4 regions of the Oceanobacillus timonensis genome follow, and region 2 is predicted to be linked to each of the others. Evidence: riboswitches for the same ligand, from Rfam matches in the RefSeq annotation. Region 2 holds a riboswitch; each other region holds the start of a gene.
What was found. A riboswitch is a leader RNA that binds a small molecule or an ion and turns the genes downstream of it on or off. The one in region 2 is predicted to bind S-adenosylmethionine.
Positions count from the first base shown of each region.

Region 1: it holds a riboswitch for S-adenosylmethionine, as region 2 does, so the genes downstream of both, B7E05_RS10520 (methionine biosynthesis PLP-dependent protein) here and B7E05_RS02560 (O-acetylhomoserine aminocarboxypropyltransferase/cysteine synthase family protein) in region 2, are expected to answer to the same signal.
Region 3: it holds a riboswitch for S-adenosylmethionine, as region 2 does, so the genes downstream of both, B7E05_RS08885 (5-methyltetrahydropteroyltriglutamate--homocysteine S-methyltransferase) here and B7E05_RS02560 (O-acetylhomoserine aminocarboxypropyltransferase/cysteine synthase family protein) in region 2, are expected to answer to the same signal.
Region 4: it holds a riboswitch for S-adenosylmethionine, as region 2 does, so the genes downstream of both, B7E05_RS18145 (YfcC family protein) here and B7E05_RS02560 (O-acetylhomoserine aminocarboxypropyltransferase/cysteine synthase family protein) in region 2, are expected to answer to the same signal.

Region 1 is NZ_LT800497.1:2,161,532-2,163,736, reverse strand. It holds gene B7E05_RS10525 (hypothetical protein) at 1-528, opposite strand, end outside; SAM riboswitch class I at 797-901, shown strand; gene B7E05_RS10520 (methionine biosynthesis PLP-dependent protein) at 1,029-2,135, shown strand.
Region 2 is NZ_LT800497.1:454,956-457,160, forward strand. It holds gene B7E05_RS02560 (O-acetylhomoserine aminocarboxypropyltransferase/cysteine synthase family protein) at 1-1,401, opposite strand, end outside; SAM riboswitch class I at 1,494-1,592, opposite strand; gene rarD (EamA family transporter RarD) at 1,743-2,205, opposite strand, start outside.
Region 3 is NZ_LT800497.1:1,817,477-1,819,681, reverse strand. It holds gene B7E05_RS08885 (5-methyltetrahydropteroyltriglutamate--homocysteine S-methyltransferase) at 1-1,034, opposite strand, end outside; SAM riboswitch class I at 1,138-1,240, opposite strand; gene B7E05_RS08880 (TcaA 3rd/4th domain-containing protein) at 1,505-2,205, opposite strand, start outside.
Region 4 is NZ_LT800497.1:3,689,377-3,691,581, reverse strand. It holds gene B7E05_RS18155 (FecCD family ABC transporter permease) at 1-3, shown strand, start outside; gene B7E05_RS18150 (NAD(P)/FAD-dependent oxidoreductase) at 28-1,038, shown strand; SAM riboswitch class I at 1,167-1,279, shown strand; gene B7E05_RS18145 (YfcC family protein) at 1,425-2,205, shown strand, end outside.

The DNA of each region.
Region 1 (2,205 bases), 1.7 Mb from region 2:
CTGTTTCGTTTCACTTTCTCTTCTCTCTGTATGTTCATCATCTTCACTAGCAGCGTAACTTTCCCTATAAGAAGTCTGACGTTGCTTATTTTCATCGGATTCATCGGTGTCTTTATTCGTTATTTGGTAAGCGGATGTTTCCTCCGAAGCCGAATTATTTCTTTCCTGCGTTTCTGGTTTCTGATTCGTATGTGTTTCTGTTTCCGTTTCGATTACTCTCTCTTGCGGGGAATTGTTCTCAGTCTGTGCTTCTTCTGCTTCATTGCCTTCTTGCTGCGAGCTATTACGATTGTCTAATTGAACCGTTTGATAAATTTGTTCATTATCTCCTAATAACCGGTCATTCCAAGAAGTAGTGAAAAGCTCGACACTTTCTCCATTCTGCCCGTCTCCGCCATCTGTATCTTCTGTATTTACTTCCATGGAATATTCCACAGAATGATTGTCTTTATAAATACCCATACCAATAATGACAATACATCCTGTTAACAAAGAAATGTTAACCAGTAACAATTTTTTTCTGCGCATATATCTTCTTCCTTTTTTTAAAAGATTATTATTCTGTCACGTGCGTTTTACTTTACTATTTCAACCATTACATATACGTATAACTATAAATTCGTCACATCCATTGTAATCTTCATCAAAGCCCATTTCAAATACTTTTCGGATTTTTTATATACAAATCATTGCTCAACATGATGGTAGCCTGCTTTCCGGTTTGATTAAAAAATAATTTAAAGCTTGATTTTTTTGCTTCTCTCTTGTAAAGTAAACGTAATTATAAATATGTTAATTCTTATCCAGAGAGACGGAGGGACTGGCCCGCAGATGTCTCAGCAACCGGCTTATGATAGCAAGGTGCTAATTCCAGAAGGGGGCTTCCCTTTAAAGATAAGAGATGTGGATGATTTTGATATTACACCCTTCTTATCTCTGGATAAGAAGGGTTTTTTATTGATTTAACAGAAAATACATAGGGAATAGCAAATTCTCATGCAAGCTTTTCTTATGGAGGAGGAAAAATAATGAAGAAATTAGAAACTGCATTGGTACAATTAGGAAACAAAACGGACAAACGAACAGGGGCGATAAACCTGCCAATCCATTTGTCAACAGCTTATCAGCATCAAGAGATTGGTCACTCCACCGGTTTTGATTATACCCGCACGAAAAACCCGACCAGATCCGTACTGGAAGATGGATTTGCGAAATTAGAAGAAGGAGACGCCGCTTTCGCCTGCAGTTCCGGGATGGCCGCCATTCAATTAATCCTTTCTTCTTTATTCCAAGTAGGTGACCATCTTATTGCGACAAAAGATATCTATGGAGGAACGTATCGTATTTTTGACCATTATGAAAGAGCATATCATGTTTCTGTAACGTATGATGAATGTCAGGATGTATTGGAAACGGAACGATGTATTAACGAAAATACAAAAGCTATCTTCTTGGAAACACCTACAAACCCGTTACTTCAAGAGGTAGATATTGAAAAATATGCAGAGCTGGCAAAAAAATATAACTTGCTGCTTATTGTGGATAATACGTTCTTAACACCGTACTTACAACAACCTCTTACACTTGGAGCAGATATTGTCGTACACAGCGCAACTAAATATATCGGAGGTCATAACGATGTACTGGCGGGTCTTGTAGTGACAAAAACGCCGGAATTATCCGAGAAAATATTTGAAATGCATAACGCTTCCGGTGCTACGTTATCTCCTTCAGACAGCTGGCTCCTTGTCCGCGGCTTAAAAACACTTGCACTCCGTATGCAGCGTCATGAAGAAAATGCGAAGCAGCTGGCAGCATATTTAGAAGAACACCCGGCAGTCAGCCAAGTTTTTTACCCTAATAGGGGCGGTATGCTTTCCTTTTGCTTAGAAGACGCCAATCTGGTAAAGTCTTTTTTAGCTAATCTGGATATCATTGTATTTGCTGAAAGCTTAGGCGGTGTGGAAAGTTTTATTACGTATCCTACCACGCAGACACATGCGGATATGCCGGAAGAGGAAAGAATCCAGCGAGGAATCGGCGACGATTTGCTCCGTTTCTCTGTAGGTGTGGAAGATGTAGATGATTTAAAAGCAGACATTGAGCAGGCGTTACAAGTTATTAGTAACGTATAATATATCATAACACCAAAAATAAAAAAGAGACAGATTAGCTGTCTCTTTTTTATGTTATATTGTCATTTTA
Region 2 (2,205 bases):
ATCCGCGATACCAATAGTAACAATCCGTTTCTTACGGACGCCTTCGCTGCGGTCAAATGGAGATTGCAACAAATTTTGTACCGCTATTTCTTCAGCAGATTGTTGATTTCCCAGTGATTTTCCTGTTGCTTTATCAATGGCTTGATCCAAGTCAGCTACTATATCATCGAATGCTTCCAGACCGACTGATAAACGGACCAATTCCTCTGGTGTTCCGCTTTTTTTCAATTCCTCAGCTGTTAGCTGCTGGTGCGTTGTAGAAGCAGGGTTAATAATCAGTGATTTGGCATCCCCGACATTGGCAACATGAGACCAGAGCTCTACATTATCAATTAAAGTACGGCCTGCATCACGGCCGCCTTCAATCCCAAACGTAATAACGGAACCAAAGCCGCCTTTTAAATATTTTTTAGCAAGCTGGTGGGATGGGTGTGACTCTAACCCTGGGTAGTTAATCCATTCTACTGCAGGATGTTTTTCCAGATAAGCGGCCAGTTTTTCCGCATTTTCATTATGCTGCTTGATTCGTAGATGCAATGTTTCCAATCCTTGCAGTAATAAAAAGGCGCTTTGCGGACTGAGTGCAGGGCCAATATCACGTAATAACTGAACACGCAATTTCGTAATAAAAGCGGCTGGTCCCAAATCCGCATATTTTAAGCCGTTATAGCTTTCATCCGGCTCAATAAAGTCAGGGAATTTCTCATTGTTCCAGTCAAATCTGCCGCTGTCTACAACAATACCGCCAATCGTTGTACCATGTCCGCCGATCCATTTTGTGGCAGAGTGAACGACAATATCTGCGCCCCAAGTCAGCGGTTTGGCAACATAAGGTGCAAATGTATTATCTATAATTAAAGGAATGCCATGATGATGCGCAATATCAGCCACTGTTTCGACATCAAAGATATATAGACTCGGATTGGTGATGATTTCACCAAAGATAGCTTTGGTTTTATCCGTAATCGCAGCTTCAATAGCTTCTGGATCAGTACCGTCTACAAATTTCACATCGATTCCATATCGAGGAAGCGTGTTGGCAAATAAATTATACGTTCCGCCGTACAGATTGCTGTCTGTAATAATTTCGTCTCCAGCGCGTGTAATATTTAAGATGGTCATCGTAATGGCAGCCATTCCCGAGGATACGCCTAAAGCACCGACACCGTCTTCTAATTGCGCTATCCGCTGCTCCAGCACATCTACCGTCGGATTCATCATGCGGGTATAGATGTTTCCTGGTTCAGCTAATCCGAATAAGTTTTGTGCATGTTCTGTGTCACGGAATACATAAGAAGTCGTTTGATAGATAGGGACTGCACGGGCTCCGGTAGCAGGGTCCGGAACTTGTCCTCCGTGTAATAAAATCGTTTCGTCCTGCTGTAAGCGGTTATTTGACATTGTATTTCCTCCCTTTTTTTGAACACACTTTTCAATGAAAAAAGAGCGCCCTTCTAAAATGAAGAGAGCTCTTATAAGTGACTTTGAACTCTCTCTTATCTTTCAGATGATGTATCTGTAGGATGTAGCACCTGATGCTTCAAGTTGCCGGGCTTCTTAGGGCCTATTCCCTCCACCGCTCTTTATAAGAGATTCTGCTAAATATTTTGAAATTACTAGCGAGTATATAGTTTTACAGATTAAAAGTCAAGTATTTTACTAGGAATTGAAATAGGAAGGTTCCTTTTCAAGAAACCTTCCTATTCCTGCTTGATCATTTGAGCTAATAAAACGGGCTGAAGCTATGCGGTTGCCTTCTTCTTTCCTTTTTTGCGCGGCGTATCCCGATAAATACTTACCATATAGATAACAAGCGCAAACCAGATCAGTGCAAAGGTAATCATATGGTGCACGGTGAACGTCTCATTATATAGAAACACGCCCAGGAAGAACATAATTGTCGGAGCGACGTATTGCAAAAAACCAACCATTGCCAATGGTATTCGTTTAGCACCTGCAGCAAATAACAGTAAAGGCACTGCAGTAACGATACCTGCTCCTATGAGCAAAAGATTGTCCGGTGCAAACAAAGGAGAAAAAGTAAATGATCCTTCCGATGGGATAAAGATTAAATATAGTAGAGCAATGGGTGCAACCACGAGTGTTTCAATCGTCAATCCGTACATGGCGTGCAGGTTGACCGTCTTTTTAATCAGTCCGTAAAAACCAAAGGTGAGCGCTAATAACAGCGAAATCCAAGGGAAC
Region 3 (2,205 bases), 1.4 Mb from region 2:
TCTGTGGAAGCAAATCCGCATTGAGGGCTGAGACAAAGCTGGTTCAATGGTACATAGTCCGCAGCTTCTGCAATCCTTGCCTTCACAGCTTCCGGATCTTCCAGTTCGCTGAATTTCGACGTAATCAGACCCAGCACAATATATAAGTCATCACGGTTCACATGACGAAGTGGTTCAAATCCGCCCGAACGGTCATCATCAAACTCCAGGAACAGACCATCAACTTGCAAGCTGCCAAAAATTGTTTCTGACACTGCTTCATAACCCCCGCTTGACATATAGGTAGATTGAAAATTCCCCCGGCAAATATGCATCGTTACCAGCATATCATCCGGTCTGTTTGCTATGGATTCATTGATTGCTCTTGCGCATAATTTTGCTGTTTTCTCCGGATCTCTCCCTTTTTCAATCAGAGAATTTCTGCCTTCCTCTGAGAAAAAAGTGGCCCAAGAAGTGTCGTCCAGCTGTAAGTAGCGGCAGCCTTCATCATATAATGCCTGAATCACCCCTTGATAAGCAGTGATCAAATCATCAATAATCGCTTCATCATTTTCATAGACTCCGTCTTCGAAATCCGCCCGGAAAAAGAGCATATTCGGACTTGGAATTGCAAATTTCGCCACTGCATCTCCAGCAATACCATGCAGGAATTTATAATGCTCGATCATATAATGATTACTGAAGCCAATTTGATCTGTTACTTTAATACCCCGTTTTTTCGTTTCAACTCCAGTGAACTGCAAACCTTGTTCTGCCGTATAACCTTCCACGCCATCTAAGCCTTCCAGAAAATCAAAATGCCACCAGGCACGGCGAAACTCGCCATCTGTCACTGATTGAAGCCCGGCTTCTTTCTGCTGTTCTACCAGTTTCGTAATTTCCTCATCCTCAATTTGACGCAATTGTTCTTGGCTAATCTCTCCCTTTGCCTTTTGCGTACGTGCATCTTTCAAGCGCTTTGGACGGAGAAAGCTTCCTACATGATCTGCTCTGAATGGAGCACGTGTATGTTTCGTTTCTGCTGCTGTTGTCATTAAAATACCCCTTCCTCATTCTCTTTCTCTACTGCATTCATTCAATAATCCAATTAAAAAACCCCTTCTGATAAAAGAAGAGGTTAAATATGATAAAAATCTCTTCTTATCTACAAGCAAAAATGCTCCTGGAATTAGCACAGTACAAATCAGCGTCTGCTGCTAAGGCTTCAACGGGCCAGTCCCTCCGCCTTTCTGGATAAGAATATATGGAATTATACGAATAATTATGATTTACTTTACATGGAAGCGATGCATTCGTCAAGGAGATTACTAAAATTTAGGCAATTTGCTGTAATATATTTTCAACAACATTTTGTAAAATTGAAATGGTAGATGTAGAATTCTTATTGCCTACGCTTTGAACAAAGATAAGATAGCACCATTATCCTACTATAATACATATTTCTTTTCTGATTTATCAATCAAAGAAGCACTCATTCCAATATGGAACAAGTGCTTCTAACCATTTAGAGTTCTGTTTCAACAACATCGTCTCCGGCCATCGTATCATCATTACCGGTTATACTATAATCCTCACCTTCCTCTGAAACAATCCATTTCTCTTCATCTTCCAAATATTCTAAAGTAAGGCTTTTATCAAGGTATTCTTCTTCTGGATCATCGTCACGATATTGATTATTTTCTGTATATTCTCGATGAATCTCTACCGGTAATGTTACATAATGGCGACCTCCAGAACCGAGTTCATATGAAGTCTGTCCAAAGTCAATTCTTGTCCCCAATATTTCTCCCTCATAAGACGTATCTATACTTGAATTGGTTGCACTCTTTAATGTATCATTGAGCGATTCTCGTAAATCATCCGATACATCATCTGTTAATTCATCAATATCTAAGTTAACCAGTGCAGCCATATGAGTTTCGTAATAGTTATTTATCTGTTCTGTAACTGCATCTCGGTTTTCTTCACTTGTTAGTACACCTGGCGTTATGTCATACTCTGTTTCTTCATCAACTGTAAATTCTTCACTTTGTGCTTCTCCCCACGGAAACTCTGCAACACCTTGCAGTGTATTTTCTTCACTGATAGGTCCGAAAGATACCGATGTTCCTTGCCCGTCGCCTGTTATATCTGTGGATGTTTCTTGTTCGTCGCTCGCTATTTCTGTTCCTGTTTCTTCACCATTAACGAGAAGTTTCGTATTAT
Region 4 (2,205 bases), 3.2 Mb from region 2:
TAAAAATAGAAAGGAGCTCGCGTAACTATGAACGAGGAAATATACGATGTCACGATTATTGGTGGTGGACCAGCTGGTTTATTTTCAGCTTTCTATAGCGGAATGCGGGAAATGAAGACAAAAATTATAGAATATCTTCCTTATCTCGGCGGAAAAGTGCCTTATTTTTACCCGGAAAAAGTGATCCGTGATATCGGTGGAATTGCACATGCTACCGGAGAAGAAGTAACGGAACAGCTTGTGGAACAGGCAATGACATTTGATCCGGAAGTGGTGTTAGGCGAACAAGTTGTGGATATGGAGCGAATGGAAGATGGCCATTTTCAACTTCTGAGCAGCAACGGAAATATGCATTATTCAAAAACAGTTATACTGGCAACCGGTTTTGGAACATTGCATTCCGTGAAGCTGGATCATCCAGAAGCGGTCTATTACGAAGAGAAAAGCTTACATTATACAGTCAGAAAGCTGGCGGATTATTATGATAAACATGTTCTTATTTCTGGCGGTGGTAATAGCGCGGTGGACTGGGCGTTAGAACTTGAAAACATCGCCAAAAGTGTCACGCTCATTCATCGCCGTAACCAGTTTAAAGGGCTGGAAAGCAGTGTGACCAAATTGAAAAACTCCCGTGTGGATATAATGACACCATATGAAATAAAAGCATTGCATGGAACGGACGGGCAAGTTGAAAAGGTGATACTTACCCATTTAGAGGACGAAACAAAGGAGAAGGAGATAGAGGTCGACCGATTAGTTGTTAACCATGGATTTCAAATTAACCTCGAGCCAATCACCACATGGGGATTGGAAATGATAGATGGCATGATTGCGGTTGATTCCAGCATGCAGACATCTGTGGAAGGCGTATTTGCTATCGGTGATATTGCACATTATCCAGATAAGCTTGGATTAATTGCCGGGGCATTTAATGAAGGACCAATTGCTGTTAATCATGCGAAAAAAATCGCTGACCCGGAAGATCCCGTGAAGCATTTATTCTCTACAAATTATGCTGGATTTACCGGGGAAGTATAGTGTAAGGAAATGTCTTTCATTTAAAAAGGATAATAAACTAGCCGTTAAAATTGCTTTCTTACATTGACAAAATGGTTTAGCGAGTATACAATTTCCCCATTAAAGTAACATTACAATCTTATAATATATACTTATCCAGAGCGACTGAGGGACAGGCCCAATGACGTCCGGCAACCTCTTTATGAAAAGAAAAGGTGCCAATTCCTGCAAAATAATGCATGTTTATTTTGGGAGATAAGGCGAATGTAAAAACAGCCTTTTTCCTGTGGAAAGAGGCTGTTTTTAATAGATGCATCAAAAAGATTTGGTAAATAACAAGGAGGATAGATTTCGGAAAGTGTTAGAAATAGCAAACATACATACTTAAAAGCAAGAGGAGCATAAATATGAAGAAGAATCACGATAAAGAAAAGAAAAAATTATTGGACCGCATTCCGCATCCGCTGGCGTTGTTATTTTTTATTGTTGTTGCTGCAGCTATTTTAACTTATATTATTCCATCTGGATCGTATGAACGGGAAACCATTGATGGGACAAATCGAACAGTTCCTGATTCATTTGAATATGTAGAGAATAATCCAGTTGGTATTATGGATTTATTTACTGCAATCCCTGAAGGATTCCGGGAAATGGCTGATATCGTCTTTATAACCTTTGCGGCAGCCATGATGTTCGGCCTTTTGGAAAAAACGGGAATGCTTGAAAACACAGTTGGTACACTGGTTCGCAAAGTCGGATTAAAAAGACGTTTCCTTATTGTTGCTATTATGACATTTGTGTACGGATTTTTTGGAATGTTTGTCGGGCTTGAAAATAATATTGCCCTTATTCCAATCGCTGTTTTATTAAGTGTTTCCATAGGCGGTGATGCTGTACTCGGTGCGGGTATTGGAATAGGAGGAGTACTTGTCGGATTTGGTCTTTCTCCATTCAACCCCTATACACTAGGGGTAGGACATCGAATAGCAGAAATGCCGCTATATTCAGGGTGGGTTTTAAGAAGTATCCTGGTGATTGTCGTTTTATCTTTATTAGCCTATTATAATATTCGATATTTTAAAAAGATATTACAGGATCAGAAACATAGTTTGGCACATGGTATTGATACACAGGATATGAAACTGAGTCAGCCGCTTGAATCCTATCGGATGCGTAAAAAGGATATAG